Regions from separate parts of the Escherichia fergusonii ATCC 35469 genome, predicted to be linked through region 2. Evidence: predicted binding sites of a transcription regulator. Region 2 holds the regulator's gene; each other region holds the start of a gene.
What was found. Region 2 encodes PurR, which represses purine synthesis genes. Its sites were predicted from a motif close to CANGCAAACGTTTGCNTG; they were not measured.
Positions count from the first base shown of each region.

Region 1 (3,286 bases), 560 kb from region 2:
TAAAACTATCGATCTTGGCCTTGAGCGCGTAAGTCAGGTCGCGGCACGTCTTGGCGTTCTGAAACCAGCGCCATTTGTATTTACCGTTGCGGGTACGAATGGCAAAGGCACCACCTGCCGTACGCTGGAGTCGATTCTGATGGCGGCAGGGTACAAAGTGGGCGTCTACAGTTCGCCGCATCTGGTGCGTTATACCGAGCGCGTTCGTGTGCAGGGCCAGGAATTGCCGGAATCGGCCCACACAGCCTCTTTTGCGGAGATTGAATCGGCACGCGGTGATATTTCCCTGACCTATTTCGAGTACGGTACGCTGTCGGCGTTGTGGCTGTTCAAACAGGCACAACTAGACGTGGTGATCCTGGAAGTAGGGCTGGGCGGACGTCTGGATGCAACCAATATTGTCGATGCTGATGTTGCGGTGGTGACCAGCATTGCGCTGGATCATACCGACTGGTTGGGGCCAGATCGCGAAAGCATTGGTCGTGAGAAAGCAGGGATTTTCCGCAATGAAAAACCGGCAATTGTCGGAGAGCCTGAAATGCCTTCTACCATTGCTGATGTGGCGCAGGAAAAAGGCGCACTGCTACAACGTCGGGGCATTGAGTGGAATTATTCCGTCAGCGACAATGACTGGACGTTTAGCGATGCTTACGGCACGCTGGAAAATCTGCCGTTGCCGCTTGTCCCGCAACCGAATGCCGCAACGGCGCTGGCGGCACTGCGTGCCAGCGGGCTGGAGGTCAGTGAAAATGCCATTCGCGACGGGATTGCCAGCGCAATTTTGCCAGGACGTTTCCAGATTGTGAGCGAGTCGCCACGCGTTATTTTTGATGTCGCGCATAATCCACATGCGGCGGAATATCTCACCGGGCGTATGAAAGCGTTACCGAAAAACGGGCGCGTGCTGGCGGTTATCGGTATGCTACATGATAAAGATATTGCCGGAACTCTGGCCTGGTTGAAAAGCGTGGTTGATGACTGGTATTGTGCGCCACTGGAAGGGCCGCGCGGTGCCACGGCAGAACAACTGCTTGAGCATTTGGGTAACGGCAAATCATTTGATAGCGTGGCGCAGGCATGGGATGCCGCAATGGCGGACGCTAAAGCGGAAGATACCGTGCTGGTGTGTGGTTCGTTCCACACGGTCGCACATGTCATGGAAGTGATTGACGCGAGGAGAAGCGGTGGCAAGTAAGTTTCAGAATCGGTTAGTGGGTACGATCGTGCTGGTGGCGCTGGGGGTGATTGTACTTCCAGGGTTGCTGGACGGGCAGAAAAAACATTATCAGGATGAGTTCGCGGCTATCCCGCTGGTGCCAAAAGCGGGCGATCGCGATGAGCCTGATATGATGCCAGCCGCCACCCAGGCGCTGCCGACGCAGCCGCCGGAAGGCGCAGCGGAAGAGGTGCGGGCAGGTGATGCTGCCGCGCCGTCGCTCGATCCGGCCACTATTGCAGCCAATAACACCGAGTTTGAACCGGAACCTGCACCGGTCATCCCACCGAAGCCGAAACCGGTGGAGCCGCCTAAGCCGAAGGTTGAAGCACCACCTGCGCCGAAGCCGGTCGTGGAAGAAAAAGCCGCCCCGACGGGTAAAGCCTATGTTGTACAACTGGGGGCACTGAAAAATGCCGATAAAGTGAATGAGATTGTCGGTAAGCTGCGCGGTGCCGGTTATCGGGTTTATACGTCGCCATCCACGCCAGTGCAGGGTAAAATTACCCGTATTCTGGTTGGGCCGGATGCCTCGAAAGATAAGCTGAAAGGTTCGCTGGGTGAGTTGAAGCAACTTTCTGGCTTAAGCGGCGTGGTAATGGGTTATACACCGAATTAATACGGTCTTGTCTGATGCGACGCTGGCGCGTCTTATCAGTCCTACGCAGGAGTAGAACCGTAGGTCGGATAAGGCGTTTACGCCGCATCCGACACGCATTGTCCGATGCCGCAAAGGCATAAAAAGTCGATGGCGTTGAATATTTTTTCAGCGCCATTTTTATTGATGCGCGGGAAGGAAATCCCTACGCAAACGTTTTCTTTTTCTGTTAGAATGCGCCCCGAACAGGATGACAGGGCGTAAAATCGTGGGACACATATGGTCTGGATTGATTACGCCATAATCGCGGTGATTGCTTTTTCTTCTCTGGTTAGCCTGATCCGCGGCTTTGTTCGTGAAGCGTTATCGCTGGTGACATGGGGTTGTGCTTTCTTTGTTGCCAGTCATTACTACACTTACCTGTCAGCCTGGTTTACGGGCTTTGAAGACGAACTGGTTCGAAATGGGATTGCCATTGCGGTACTGTTTATCGCTACCCTGATCGTTGGTGCTATCGTGAACTTCGTGATAGGCCAGCTGGTAGAGAAAACGGGGTTGTCAGGCACCGATCGGGTGCTGGGCGTCTGTTTCGGTGCGTTGCGCGGTGTGTTGATTGTTGCTGCCATTCTCTTCTTTCTCGACTCCTTTACCGGGGTGTCGAAAAGCGAAGACTGGAGCAAATCACAGCTGATCCCGCAGTTCAGTTTTATCATCAGATGGTTTTTTGATTATCTGCAAAGCTCGTCAAGTTTCTTGCCCAGAGCGTAAGTGCTCTGAGATGTGGCTTAACGAGGAAAAAGACGTATGTGCGGTATTGTCGGTATCGCCGGTGTTATGCCGGTTAACCAGTCGATTTATGATGCCTTAACGGTGCTTCAGCATCGCGGTCAGGATGCCGCCGGCATCATCACCATTGATGCCAATAACTGCTTCCGTTTGCGTAAAGCGAACGGGCTGGTGAGCGATGTATTTGAAGCTCGCCATATGCAGCGTTTGCAGGGCAATATGGGCATTGGTCATGTGCGTTACCCCACGGCTGGTAGCTCCAGCGCCTCTGAAGCGCAGCCGTTTTACGTTAACTCCCCGTATGGCATTACTCTTGCCCACAACGGCAATCTGACCAACGCTCACGAGTTGCGTAAAAAACTGTTTGAAGAAAAACGCCGCCACATCAACACCACTTCCGACTCGGAAATTCTGCTTAATATCTTCGCCAGCGAGCTGGACAACTTCCGCCACTACCCACTGGAAGCCGACAACATCTTCGCCGCCATCGCCGCTACAAACCGCTTAATCCGCGGTGCGTATGCCTGTGTGGCGATGATTATCGGCCACGGTATGGTTGCTTTCCGCGATCCTAACGGTATTCGTCCGCTGGTACTGGGGAAACGTGATATTGACGAGAACCGCACAGAATATATGGTCGCTTCCGAAAGCGTTGCGCTCGATACGCTGGGCTTTGAGTTCCTGCG
Region 1 covers NC_011740.1:865,136-868,421, forward strand. The annotation lists gene folC (bifunctional tetrahydrofolate synthase/dihydrofolate synthase) at 1-1,195, shown strand, start outside; gene dedD (cell division protein DedD) at 1,185-1,835, shown strand; gene cvpA (colicin V production protein) at 2,094-2,582, shown strand; gene purF (amidophosphoribosyltransferase) at 2,619-3,286, shown strand, end outside.
Region 1: cvpA (colicin V production protein) is a predicted target of PurR. The motif match lies at 2,021-2,038, and genes of this name have one in related genera.

Region 2 (3,286 bases):
AAAGCCTTTTAGCGTTCCATTCACAGAGCGATCAGCAAATTTGCCGCCCAGGTAATTGCCGATAGAAAAACCAACACCAATCAACACCAGCATTGCCGTTACGAACACAGGCGTCGCATGGGTAATGGTTTGTAATACAGGAGAGATATAGGTATAGAGCGTAAACATGGCCCCCGCGCCCAGTACCGTGGTCAGCAGTGCTGAGAGCACTTGCGGTCGTAACAGCACACCCAGTTCTTTTTTGACATCTGGCCGTGCCCCTGCCCCACCTTTTGGTAAAGAGAACCAAAGACTGACCATTGAAACCACCCCTAACACTGCCGTTGCCATAAAGGACATTCGCCAGCCAATTGTTTCACCAAGCCAGGTGGCTGCGGGTACGCCACCAATATTAGCCAGCGTCAACCCCATAAACATCGTGGCAACGGCACTCGCCTGCTTGTGCTTAGGCACTACGCTTGCAGCGACAACCGAACCAAGACCGAAGAAGGCGCCATGGTTAAGGCTGGTCAAAATACGTGACAACATTAATGTGGTGTAATCTGGCGCAATCGCAGAAAGTACATTACCAAGCGTAAAGATTGCCATCAGAAAAATCAGGGCGTTACGTCGGGCGCGATGAGAAAGTAACAATGTCATTAAAGGCGCACCAACCATGACTCCCACGGCATAGGCACTAATCAACATACCAGCCGCAGGTATGGAGACATCCACACCACGAGCGATCACAGGCAACAAGCCCATTGGGGAGAATTCCGTTGTCCCAATACCAAATGCGCCAATTGCCAGCGCCAGCAAGGGATAATTTATCTTCATGCTTCGACTCCACGTCTTCGCGTTTTACGCGATACCTAAGTAAGTGGAGAAAAGCATGACATCAATCACAAAATAATGAAAATAACAAATTTACAAAACACTTTTGCAGATTTGCTAACAATTGGAGAAGAGCGAATGAGGGAGAGAATTCTCCCTCGGGGTAAAAATCAGTGCAGAGCTGCGGTCAGACCACCCGCAACGATCAAAGCGAGGACGATTAAGGTCGTAATTAAAGAGTATTTCAGATCATTGCTCATCAAGTTTTCTCCTTTTTATTCCCACACAAAAAGTGATGTAGCGCATTTTTGCATACATTTGGCTAAAAATCTCCCGCCATTTAGCGTGATAACTGTTTTTAGCACTTCCCCTTTTGGTCAAGATCGGCCAAAATTCCACGCTTACAAGTATAGCGTACCGGCCATTGACCCCTTCCTGTCGTTCCGTGTCGTATTTTCCGGCGTGCCGCAACCCTGACGTTGCGCTCAGGGTGTGTAAAGGCAAACGTTTACCTGGCATTTAATGGAGTTATGGATCGGGTCTGGAGTGAGATGTAATGGCAACAATCAAAGATGTAGCGAAGCGAGCAAACGTTTCCACTACAACTGTTTCACACGTAATCAACAAAACACGCTTTGTTGCGGAAGAAACCCGTAATGCCGTCTGGGCAGCAATCAAAGAATTGCATTATTCTCCGAGCGCCGTTGCTCGAAGTCTGAAGGTTAACCACACCAAGTCAATCGGCCTGCTGGCAACCAGTAGTGAAGCTGCTTATTTTGCGGAAATCATTGAAGCGGTTGAGAAAAACTGCTTCCAGAAAGGCTACACGCTGATTTTGGGTAATGCCTGGAACAACCTGGAAAAGCAACGTGCTTACCTTTCCATGATGGCGCAAAAGCGCGTGGATGGATTGCTGGTAATGTGTTCTGAATATCCAGAGCCCTTGCTCACCATGCTGGAAGAGTATCGCCACATCCCAATGGTGGTCATGGATTGGGGTGAGGCAAAAGCTGATTTCACCGATGCCGTGATTGATAACGCTTTTGAAGGCGGATACATGGCAGGTCGTTACCTGATTGAACGTGGACACCGCGATATCGGCGTAATCCCCGGACCTCTGGAACGTAATACCGGCGCGGGTCGTCTGGCAGGCTTTATGAAAGCGATGGAAGAAGCGCTGATTAAAGTGCCGGAAAACTGGATCGTACAGGGAGATTTCGAACCAGAATCTGGTTATCGCGCAATGCAGCAGATTCTTGCGCAAACGCATCGCCCCACGGCAGTTTTCTGTGGTGGCGATATCATGGCCATGGGTGCATTGTGTGCTGCCGATGAAATGGGCCTGCGTGTACCACAAGATATTTCAGTGATCGGTTATGATAACGTGCGCAACGCCCGTTACTTCACGCCAGCACTGACAACTATTCACCAGCCAAAAGATTCACTGGGCGAAACAGCATTCAACATGTTGCTGGACCGTATTGTGAATAAGCGTGAAGAACCGCAATCCATTGAAGTACATCCGCGCCTGATTGAACGTCGTTCTGTCGCAGATGGTCCTTTCCGCGACTATCGTCGTTAAGATGTCTTTGTGGGAGCCGATTCTGGCTCCCGCAACCACTCTTTATTCAGCGTTTCGCTGTCTCCCAGATAATCCAGCAACCAGGCGAGCGCTGGTGACATATCGTTTTGCTGCCAGGTAAGACAACAGGCAGCGTCCGGGAATGGATTTTCAAGCTGTAGCGCTACCCATTTACCGCTGTCGATCCACGGCTTGGCAAAATGCGTAGGTACCATCGCCATGCATAACCCAGCGGAAATACAGGTAGCTGAAGACTCCCAGTCCGGTACCACTACCCTTTTTTGGTTATCCAACAACCAGGTAATACGTTTTGGTAGATTTCTTGATGTGTCTTCACGCACCAACGAGGGCCAGTTGCGCAACGTATCATCACTTAATGGCCCCGGCATTGCTGCCAGTGGATGATGACTGGCAACCACGCAACACCAACTCAACATTCCCATATCGCGAAACGTATAGCGCCCCCCTACAGGAATCGCTTGTGTCGCGCCTATAGCCAGTTCCACACGTCCGTCAGCCAGTGCATCCCAGACACCATTGAAGACTTCCTGGAATACGCGCAATTCAACATCGTCAAAATGACGGTAAAAATCGACGATCAATTGACGTGTACGTTCTGGACGAACAATGTTATCCACCGCGATGGCCAACTCACCTCGCCACCCATTGGCAATTTGCTGGCATTGTTGTCGCGTGATCTGCATTTTTTTGATAACAGATCGCCCCTCTTTCAGAAACCATGCTCCCGCCGGAGTCAGTTCTACATCACGGTGTCGGCGTTCGAAAAGAGGCACCGCTAACCATTCTTCCAGTTGTCTTACGGTATAGCTGACGGCAGAAGGCACTCGATGTAATTCCTGTGCTGCTGCGCTAAAGCTGCCATTGCGCGCC
Region 2 covers NC_011740.1:1,422,135-1,425,420, reverse strand. The annotation lists gene EFER_RS07015 (MFS transporter) at 1-816, opposite strand, end outside; gene cydH (cytochrome bd-I oxidase subunit CydH) at 984-1,073, opposite strand; gene purR (HTH-type transcriptional repressor PurR) at 1,370-2,395, shown strand; gene punR (DNA-binding transcriptional activator PunR) at 2,392-3,286, opposite strand, start outside.

Region 3 (3,286 bases), 730 kb from region 2:
CGTCGGCCTTATTGCTGAAGACTGCCCGTACGGTGCCTTTGATTTTATTGACTTTGCAGGCATCGATGATTGCCTGCAAATTGCTTCCGTTGCCGGAAATAAGCACCACAATATTCATCAAGCAATAACCACACGTTGTTCGGCATCAGAGGCTTTAATCACCCCAATTTTCCAGGCCTTTTCACCGTTGGCATTGAGCAGGGCGAGGGCGTTTTCGACTTCCGCTTCTGGCAGAGCGATGATCATGCCGACGCCACAGTTAAAGGTGCGATACATTTCGTGGCGGCTGACGTTACCCGCAGTTTGCAGCCAGTTAAACACTTCCGGCCACTGCCAGGAGGATTCATCAATTACTGCCTGAGTATTTTCTGGCAGTACGCGAGGAATATTTTCCCAGAAGCCACCCCCCGTCAGGTGAGCAATAGCATGAACATCAACCTTGTCGATCAATTCCAGTACCGATTTCACATAGATGCGAGTCGGTGCCAGCAGGTGGTCTGCTAATGGTTTACCAGCGAGCTGCGTGGTTTGTGGATCGCAACCACTGACTTCGAGTATTTTGCGCACCAACGAATAACCATTGGAGTGCGGACCGCTGGAACCAAGAGCAATCAGTACATCGCCATCGGTTACTTTCGTACCGTCGATAATTTCTGATTTTTCCACCACTCCAACGCAGAAACCGGCAACGTCATAATCTTCGCCGTGGTACATACCTGGCATTTCTGCGGTTTCACCACCAACCAGAGCACAACCAGATTGCAGGCAGCCTTCCGCGATACCGCTAATAACGGAAGATGCGGTATCAACATCCAGTTTGCCGGTCGCGTAGTAATCAAGGAAAAACAGAGGTTCAGCACCCTGTACCACCAGATCGTTGACGCACATCGCTACCAGGTCGATACCAATAGTGTCATGACGCTGTAAATCCATCGCCAGACGCAGCTTGGTGCCAACGCCATCAGTGCCGGAAACCAAAACCGGTTCACGATATTTTTGCGGCAAAGCGCACAGCGCACCGAAACCGCCCAGACCACCCATGACTTCCGGGCGGCGCGTTTTCTTTACTACGCCTTTGATTCGATCAACCAGAGCATTACCTGCGTCGATATCAACACCGGCATCTTTATAGCTAAGAGAGGTTTTTTCGGTCACTGCTTAGGTCCCCACGCATTTACTAGCGTTAACAGAATAATTTCGGCGCAATTCTATCAGGCTAAGCAAACGTTTGCGAGCCTGTGTTGAACATGCTTTATCTGCTATTTTTTAACCAGCAGATGAATGATTGATCGATATCATGTCTTCAATGTATTGCGGCGAGGATGAAAAGCGGTATAATCCGTCGATTTTTTTTTAGGTTGCCACTCGTCTGAGGATAGGAGAAGAGTATGAAGATCGTGGAAGTGAAACACCCACTCGTCAAACACAAGCTTGGGCTGATGCGTGAGACCGATATTAGCACTAAACGCTTTCGTGAACTCGCCTCGGAAGTTGGCAGCCTGTTAACATATGAAGCGACCGCCGACCTGGAAACCGAGAAGGTTACGATTGAAGGGTGGAACGGTCCGGTTGAAGTCGATCAAATCAAAGGCAAAAAAATTACCGTTGTACCGATCCTGCGTGCTGGTCTTGGCATGATGGAAGGCGTACTGGAAAACGTACCGAGCGCACGTATCAGTGTGGTCGGGATGTACCGTAACGAAGAAACCCTTGAGCCAGTACCGTATTTCCAGAAACTGGTTTCCAATATCGATGAGCGTATGGCGCTGATCGTTGATCCAATGCTGGCAACCGGTGGTTCTGTCATTGCCACCATCGACCTGCTGAAAAAAGCGGGCTGCAGCAGCATTAAAGTGCTGGTGCTGGTTGCCGCGCCGGAAGGTATCGCGGCGCTGGAAAAAGCCCACCCGGACGTGGAACTCTATACAGCATCTATCGATCAGGGGTTGAACGAGCACGGATACATCATTCCGGGTCTTGGCGACGCCGGTGACAAAATTTTTGGTACGAAATAAATAATAAATTCTTTCTTAGCCGACTTTAAGAGTCGGCTTTTTTTTGACTAAAACGCTAATAAACTTAATCGTAGAGGAAAACACTATGACGCGCCGTGCTATCGGGGTGAGTGAAAGACCGCCGCTTTTACAGACAATCCCGCTTAGTTTGCAACACCTGTTCGCCATGTTTGGTGCAACTGTACTGGTGCCCGTTCTGTTTAATATTAATCCGGCAACCGTTCTGTTATTCAACGGCATCGGAACCTTGCTGTATCTCTTTATCTGTAAAGGAAAAATCCCCGCCTATCTCGGGTCCAGTTTCGCTTTTATCTCCCCGGTTTTGCTGTTGCTGCCGTTAGGTTATGAAGTGGCACTGGGTGGTTTTATCATGTGTGGTGTACTGTTTTGCCTGGTGTCTTTTATTGTGAAGAAAGCAGGGACTGGTTGGCTGGATGTTATGTTCCCACCAGCTGCCATGGGCGCAATCGTTGCCGTCATTGGTCTTGAACTGGCGGGCGTTGCAGCGAACATGGCCGGGTTACTGCCAGCAGAAGGTCAGGCACCTGATGGTAAAACGATTTTTGTTTCCCTGGTGACGCTGTCAGTCACGGTACTGGGGTCCGTATTGTTTCGTGGTTTCCTGGCGATAATCCCGATTCTTATCGGTGTGCTGGTGGGTTATGCCCTTTCGTTTGTGATGGGAATGGTTGATACCACACCAATTGTGAACGCCCACTGGTTTGCATTACCGACTATCTATACGCCGCGTTTTGAGTGGTTTGCTATTCTTACGATTCTGCCAGCAGCGTTGGTGGTGATTGCGGAACATGTCGGTCATCTGGTGGTAACGGCGAATATCGTGAAAAAAGATCTGATCCGTGATCCGGGTCTGCACCGTTCGATGTTTGCTAATGGCCTGTCGACCGTGATTTCTGGTTTCTTTGGTTCTACGCCGAATACCACCTACGGTGAAAACATTGGTGTCATGGCCATTACTCGCGTCTACAGTACCTGGGTCATCGGCGGTGCGGCGATTATCGCTATTCTGCTTTCTTGTGTCGGGAAACTGGCCGCTGCCATTCAGATGATCCCACTGCCAGTTATGGGCGGTGTATCGCTGCTGTTATACGGAGTCATTGGGGCGTCGGGTATTCGTGTCCTGATTGAATCAAAAGTGGATTACAACAAAGCACAGAACCTGATCCTGACTTCGGTTATTTTGATTATCGGTGTCAGTGGCGCGAAGGTGCATATCGGTGCCGCAGAGCTGAAAGGTATGGCCCTGGCTA
Region 3 covers NC_011740.1:692,927-696,212, forward strand. The annotation lists gene purN (phosphoribosylglycinamide formyltransferase) at 1-118, opposite strand, end outside; gene purM (phosphoribosylformylglycinamidine cyclo-ligase) at 118-1,155, opposite strand; gene upp (uracil phosphoribosyltransferase) at 1,389-2,015, shown strand; gene uraA (uracil permease) at 2,101-3,286, shown strand, end outside.
Region 3: purM (phosphoribosylformylglycinamidine cyclo-ligase) is a predicted target of PurR. The motif match lies at 1,218-1,235, and genes of this name have one in related genera.